Regions from separate parts of the uncultured Tyzzerella sp. genome, predicted to be linked through region 2. Evidence: a T-box and tRNA genes for the amino acid it is inferred to sense, from the RefSeq annotation. Region 2 holds a T-box; the other regions hold tRNA genes.
The links. The T-box of region 2 lies ahead of R5Z65_RS04370 (phenylalanine--tRNA ligase subunit alpha). A T-box ahead of a tRNA ligase gene usually reads a tRNA of that ligase, here a tRNA-Phe.
Positions count from the first base shown of each region.

Region 1 (2,270 bases), on a different contig from region 2:
CAAATCTTTTTCCTATACACCATCATTTATTTTATCTCCATATTTATCCATTTCTTTTATTAATAAATCAATTTCTTTTATATACACTTTACATTCTCCAAAAAATTTTCTAGGTATATTTTACAATTAAAAATTGTCCAGTTTATAATTATGATTTTTCTAAACTTTAAGTTTTTTGCTAACATATTTTAATATTCTCTAATTTTTCTCCATCTTTTATTTGCAATTATTTCACTTGATTTAGTATACTATTTAATTATATTTTAACACAATATTTTAATAAAGAAAATATTTATTTTATTCACGATTTAATAAACCTTATCCAAGCCCTTATCTCTCTTCCTGTTAGTTTATTTCCTAAAATATAAACTTCTATCACATAATTTTCACTTGAGCGTTTTATTATATTAAAACTATATATTATTTATTAAATGCAATTAAGCCTTTCTAATATGCCATAATATCTTTTTAGACATTTATATATAGTTTTTCTACTTATTTTATATCTTATCGAAGCTTTTATAACTCCATTTTTTATTGCATATTTAATAAAACGCCCTAGATAATACTTTATTTGTGGCAACATATATATTTTCTCCTTTTTGGTATTTCTTTTTTGTTAAATCTACTATACCACAAGGGAAAATCTTTTTTATTCTTTTTTGTTACCTATGTATTATACCTCAAGAAATTTTTTAAAAAAATTGTTAAATATCTATTGACAATATTTATAATATATATTATAATAACTAATGTCTTAAGGAACATTAGATAAGCAATAGGCCCAGATAGCTCAGTCGGTAGAGCAGAGGACTGAAAATCCTCGTGTCGGCGGTTCGATTCCGTCTCTGGGCATATGCGGGTGTGGTTCAATGGTAGAACATCAGCCTTCCAAGCTGAGGACGTGGGTTCGATTCCCATCACCCGCTTTATCTAAAGTTATCTTTTGCGCGAGTGGCTCAGTGGTAGAGCATCGCCTTGCCAAGGCGAGGGTCGCGGGTTCGAATCCCGTCTCGCGCTTTTATGCGGGTGTGGTTCAATGGTAGAACATCAGCCTTCCAAGCTGAGGACGTGGGTTCGATTCCCATCACCCGCTTTTATAAATGAAAAAAAAGAAGTAATAAATTATTATTACTTCTTTTTTTTCATTTATAAATAATTATTAAAAATTTATAAAAAATTTTCTTATATATAAATAGAAAAACATCTCTTATTACAAATATCTATAATAAGAGATGTTTAAAATGACTAGTAATTATCCTAACAAAAATATAACATATACAATATATTTTTAAACTTTTATATTTAATTTATTTTGCTTAATATAAATATCTTTAAACCTTCTTCCAAAGAATATTTTGGTTTCCAGGTAGGAAGTATTTCTACATCAGAATATGGTAACATTATTGTTCTTTTTCTATAATGCAAAGCTCCATAATTAACATTAACTTTTTTATTTGAAACTTTTTCATATAACTTAACTAACTCTCTAATACTTACTCTGTTTTCAGATTTTAATGAATACTTTTTGTTTATCAAACCATTGTTTAATAACATTTCTATCCCTATTAAGTACGCATTAATAACATCATCTATATATGTTAAGTCTAGCACTTGATATCCTTCAGACATATTTAAAATATCATTACTTAAAGAATATCTATAGATTAAATTCAATATTTTATTTCTAGTATCATTAGGGCCATAAGTATCAAATAATTCTATTGTTACATAGGATATATTATAATCCTCATTATAAAATTGTAACATATCTTCAAAAGTTTTTTTCATTGCAGCATATAAACATGAAGGATTATAATGTTCATTTTTATAATGCATAAAATATGTAGAAGTATTTAATATTTTATTACAATTAGAATATCTCATAGCTTCCAATATATGCATTGCAAATTTTAAATCACTATCTATTATACAATCTAAAGTATCTTTAGTATGCTCAATTATGCTAGAAGCTGCTAAATGAATAACTAAATCAAAATCATTACTGTTAAAATACTTTATTAAATTATCAATATTATTGTCATATATAAAAATATCTAATTTATCTAAAATATTCTTTATATTATTATAATTAGATATCTCCCTTGTTATTATAGACACATTATATCCCAAATCAACTAATCTATTACATAAATTAGACCCAATAAATCCTGTTCCACCTGTTACTAAAATTTTAGCCATATTAAAATACCAACTTTTTATAAATTATTATTTTTTATCGTCGTATAATTTAAACTATCTATTGCTAA
Region 1 is NZ_CAUWHO010000060.1:597-2,866, forward strand. Features, by position in the region: gene R5Z65_RS08690 (YrhA family protein) at 1-3, opposite strand, end outside; gene R5Z65_RS08695 (hypothetical protein) at 428-586, opposite strand; tRNA gene R5Z65_RS08700 (tRNA-Phe) at 783-855, shown strand; tRNA gene R5Z65_RS08705 (tRNA-Gly) at 859-929, shown strand; tRNA gene R5Z65_RS08710 (tRNA-Gly) at 949-1,020, shown strand; tRNA gene R5Z65_RS08715 (tRNA-Gly) at 1,026-1,096, shown strand; gene R5Z65_RS08720 (NAD-dependent epimerase/dehydratase family protein) at 1,306-2,202, opposite strand; gene R5Z65_RS08725 (hypothetical protein) at 2,257-2,270, opposite strand, start outside.
Region 1: it encodes a tRNA-Phe, which carries the amino acid that the T-box ahead of R5Z65_RS04370 (phenylalanine--tRNA ligase subunit alpha) is inferred to sense. The anticodon was not compared.

Region 2 (2,270 bases):
TTGCATAGTATCTTATATTAACATAATAAAAAATCCTAATATGATTTTAGTTTGGGTTTTATATATTTGTGTATTGTTATCTCTAGTTTATGTTTTAGTTATGTTGCCTAAGTTTTTTTCTTATGCTTTTACACCTGCTTTTGCAGGGCTTACTTTCCCAATGGCAATAGGTACGGTGGCTACACAAAAAATGATAGGATATTTAAATAGTACAGGGTATGAAAATATAGCTAATATATTTAAACAACTAGAGGGTATACAAATATATGTTACTACTGCAATTATTGGCTTTGTACTTTTTAATTTTGCTAGACTTTTAAGACTACATTTTGAAAAAATATAATTTTTATGTAGTGTAATTTGTAAAACTAAAAATTTATAAATATAATGTTAAATATAGCCTATGCTTTACACTTTAGAATAATATTATTTATGTAATAATAAAATGCTTGACAACATTTACTAATATGTTATAATTATTTATATTTTAAATACTATGAAAGCGAAAGTATATATTATGGTTCTTTTAGAGAGAAGATGCCTTGGCTGTAAGCATCTTTAAGATAAAGTAATATAGAAGTTCACGCTGGAGTATATCTTTTGAACGGTTTTTCTTATTAGGGAGATACGGCTAAGGCACGTTAAGTCTAAGAGTGTGCAAATATTTTTGCAAATTTGGGTGGTACCGCGGAAAAAAGCTTTCGTCCCTTTTGGGACGGGAGCTTTTTTATGATTAAGGTATTATTTATATTTTAAGCTAAAATTATATACTTGTTTATGTATTAATTTTTGCTAATTGTGTATTTAAAAATTGATTTTAAAATTTTGAAAGGAGTAAAAAAATGAAAGAAAAATTATCACAAATTAAAGAAGTAACAATAGAAAAACTTAATAAAACAAGTGATTTAAAATTATTAGAAGAAATAAGGGTAGAAATACTTGGTAAAAAAGGCGAGCTTACAAATATATTAAAAGGTATGGGCTCTTTATCTTCAGAGGAGCGACCTATAATAGGGCAGCTTGCTAATGATGTAAGAACATCTATTGAAGAAAAGATAGATAATATTAAAAAATCTTTATTAGCTAAACAGCAAGAAATTAAACTAAAGGCTGAAAAAATTGATGTTACAATGCCAGCAAAAACTAAAAAAATAGGTAATAAGCACCCTATGACAAAGGTTATAGATGACATTAAAAATATATTTATAGGTATGGGATATGAAATAGCAGAAGGTCCAGAGGTAGAAACAGCTTATTATAATTTTGAGGCTTTAAATATACCTAAAAATCACCCTGCAAGAGATGAACAAGATACTTTTTATGTAAATGGTATTGGAGATTTTGTTCTTAGAACACAAACATCGCCTGTACAAGTTCGTGCTATGGAAAGCAAAGATATGCCTATAAAAATAATTGCTCCAGGTAGAGTTTATCGTTCAGATGAGGTAGATGCTACACATTCTCCTGTTTTTCATCAATTAGAGGGGCTTGTTATAGATAAAAATATAACAATGGGAGATTTAAAAGGTGCTTTAACTGTATTTGCAAAAGAGCTTTTAGGAGAAGATACAAAAGTAAGATTTAGGCCACATCATTTTCCATTTACAGAGCCTAGTGCAGAAATGGACGCATCTTGTTTTGCTTGTGGAGGTTCTGGTTGTAGAGTATGTAAAAACAGTGGTTGGATAGAGCTTTTAGGCTGTGGTATGGTACACCCTAAGGTGCTTGAAATGGCAGGGATAGACCCTAAAGAATACAGTGGCTTTGCCTTTGGTATGGGGCTTGAAAGGGTAACTATGCAAAAATATGCAATTACAGATTTAAGGTTACTTTTTGAAAATGATATTAAATTTTTAGAGCAGTTTTAATATAGGAGGGATATAAAAATGAATTTGCCAATGTCTTGGATTAAAGATTATGTTGATATAGATTGTGATGTAAACACATTTTGTGATGAAATGACTTTATCTGGTTCTAAAGTAGAAAGTGTAGAAAATAAAGGTAAAGATATAACAAAAGTTGTTGTAGCTAAAGTTTTAGAAATAGAAAAACACCCAGATGCAGATAAGCTAGTGGTTGTAAAAGCAGATATAGGGCAAGGTGAACCAATACAAATAGTAACAGGTGCTACAAACCTTTTTGTAGGAGCATATGTACCAGCAGCTTTAGATGGTGCTACACTTTCACAGGGGTTAAAAATTAAGAAAAGCAAGCTAAGAGGGGTAGAATCTAACGGTATGTTTTGTTCTGTTGAGGAGCTAGGGTATACA
Region 2 is NZ_CAUWHO010000018.1:21,052-23,321, forward strand. Features, by position in the region: gene R5Z65_RS04365 (TDT family transporter) at 1-343, shown strand, start outside; T-box leader at 488-712, shown strand; gene R5Z65_RS04370 (phenylalanine--tRNA ligase subunit alpha) at 843-1,868, shown strand; gene pheT (phenylalanine--tRNA ligase subunit beta) at 1,887-2,270, shown strand, end outside.

Region 3 (2,270 bases), on a different contig from region 2:
TTTCACTTCTATAAATTCTTTTGGCGTAACGCTATATTTTTCCATAACATCTTTTGCAAAATAGTCTTCTATTTCTGTTTTACCTGCTTTTGTTTTAGGAATTTTTATTTTTATATTGTCCGTAGCTACTTGTAGTAAATCTCTATCGCCACTTACAATAATAGGATTTATACCTATATTTTCTGCCTTTTTAGCAATAGTAGCTAAAACATCGTCTGCCTCATATCCTTCTTTTTCATATATAATAATATTCATAGTTTTTAATACTTCTTTTATTAAAGGTATTTGGCTTTTTAGCTCATCTGGAGTTTTTTTTCTGTTTCCTTTGTAGTGGCTATATTTTAAATGTCTAAATGTAGGTTTAGGTAAATCAAAGCTAACCCCTATATATGTAGGTTGTTCTTCTTCTATAAGCTTAAATAAAATATTTAAAAAGCCGTATATGGCATTTGTATACTGTCCATCTTTGTTAGTTAAAATGGGTATTGCATAAAAAGCTCTATTCATTATACTGTGGCCGTCAATAAGCATTAATTTTTCCATATAATTCTCCTTTTTAAAATTTTTAGCTATTTATGATATAAATCTATATAAATTAAAACGTATTTCTATTATAATTATAGCCAATATAGATAATTTTAACATAAAGTAAAAAATATATCTATATAATAAAAATCTATTTTATAAAAATTAATTTATATACAAAAAAAGCATACGCTAATATGCGTACACCCCTTTTTAAAATGAGTCACCCGGGGTTCGAACCCGGGACACCTGGATTAAAAGTCCAGTGCTCTACCAACTGAGCTAGTGACCCATAGCTATGCCCAGAGACGGAATCGAACCGCCGACACGAGGATTTTCAGTCCTCTGCTCTACCGACTGAGCTATCTGGGCTTGCTTAACAACAAAATTAATTATATATTATAACTTTAAATATGTCAACACTTTTTTTAATTTTTTTGAAAAAATTTTTTAGCACTTAATTCCCTAAAAAAAATTGACCTTTTTATAGCTTTATAATATAATAATATATTAATAGTTAGTATATATTGGAGGAACATATGGAACTTTTAGACAACCTAAAAGATATTATATTAAATGCTAATAGCTTTCAAAAAAGCAAAAATTATTACTTTGAAAATCATATTTGTAGCCAAACTGGTAATAATATAAAAGTAAATCTAGATTTTAAACTTTCAAACGAAGATAACGATAAAATTATGAAATTTGGTGTATGTAACCATTGTAAAAAAGTTTTTTATTATTACGACTTTGAAAGTAAATCTTTTTAACTTAGGAGGAATTTTTATTATGGAAAATGAAAATAATAATCTATCTCAAACAGGTAATTTTATACATAATTATATACAAAAAGACCTTGAGGGCAAACTTAATAAAATACACACTAGGTTTCCACCAGAACCTAACGGGTATCTTCATATAGGTCACGCAAAAAGTATATGTTTAAACTTTGGGCTTGCAGACTATTACGGTGGAAAATGCAACCTTCGTTTTGACGATACAAACCCAGCTAAAGAAGATGACGAATTTGTCCGTTCTATAAAAGAAGATATAGAGTGGCTTGGCTTTGATTGGGAAGACAGACTTTATTTTGCATCTAGTTATTTTGAAAAAATGTACGACTGTGCAGTAGAGCTTATAAAAAAAGGTAAAGCCTTTGTATGTGATTTAACACCACAAGAGATTAGAGAAAAAAGAGGCTCTTTAAATGCTCCAGGAGAAGAAAGCCCTTATAGAAACCGTTCTATAGAAGAAAACTTAGACCTTTTTGAGCGTATGAGAAAAGGAGAATTTAAAGACGGAGAAAAAACTTTAAGAGCAAAAATAGATATGTCATCTCCTAATATAAATATGAGAGACCCTGTTATATATAGGATAGCACATATACCTCATCATAAAACAGGTAATGATTGGTGCATATACCCTATGTATGACTTTGCCCACCCTCTAGAAGATGCCTTTGAAGAAATAACTCATTCTATTTGTACAATGGAATTTGAAGACCATAGACCTTTGTACAACTGGTTTGTAAATGAGCTAGACTTTAAAGTAAAACCAAGACAAATAGAGTTTGCAAAACTTAATTTATCTAACACTATTATGGGTAAAAGATATTTAAGACAACTAGTAGAAGAAGGTAAAGTAGACGGCTGGGACGACCCACGCCTTGTAACTTTATCTGGTATAAGAAGAAGAGGCTACACTCCAGAATCTATAAAAAACTTTTGCCAAATGGTAGGTGTATC
Region 3 is NZ_CAUWHO010000006.1:44,099-46,368, reverse strand. Features, by position in the region: gene polA (DNA polymerase I) at 1-543, opposite strand, end outside; tRNA gene R5Z65_RS01030 (tRNA-Lys) at 745-817, opposite strand; tRNA gene R5Z65_RS01025 (tRNA-Phe) at 825-897, opposite strand; gene R5Z65_RS01020 (hypothetical protein) at 1,065-1,295, shown strand; gene R5Z65_RS01015 (glutamine--tRNA ligase/YqeY domain fusion protein) at 1,315-2,270, shown strand, end outside.
Region 3: it encodes a tRNA-Phe, which carries the amino acid that the T-box ahead of R5Z65_RS04370 (phenylalanine--tRNA ligase subunit alpha) is inferred to sense. The anticodon was not compared.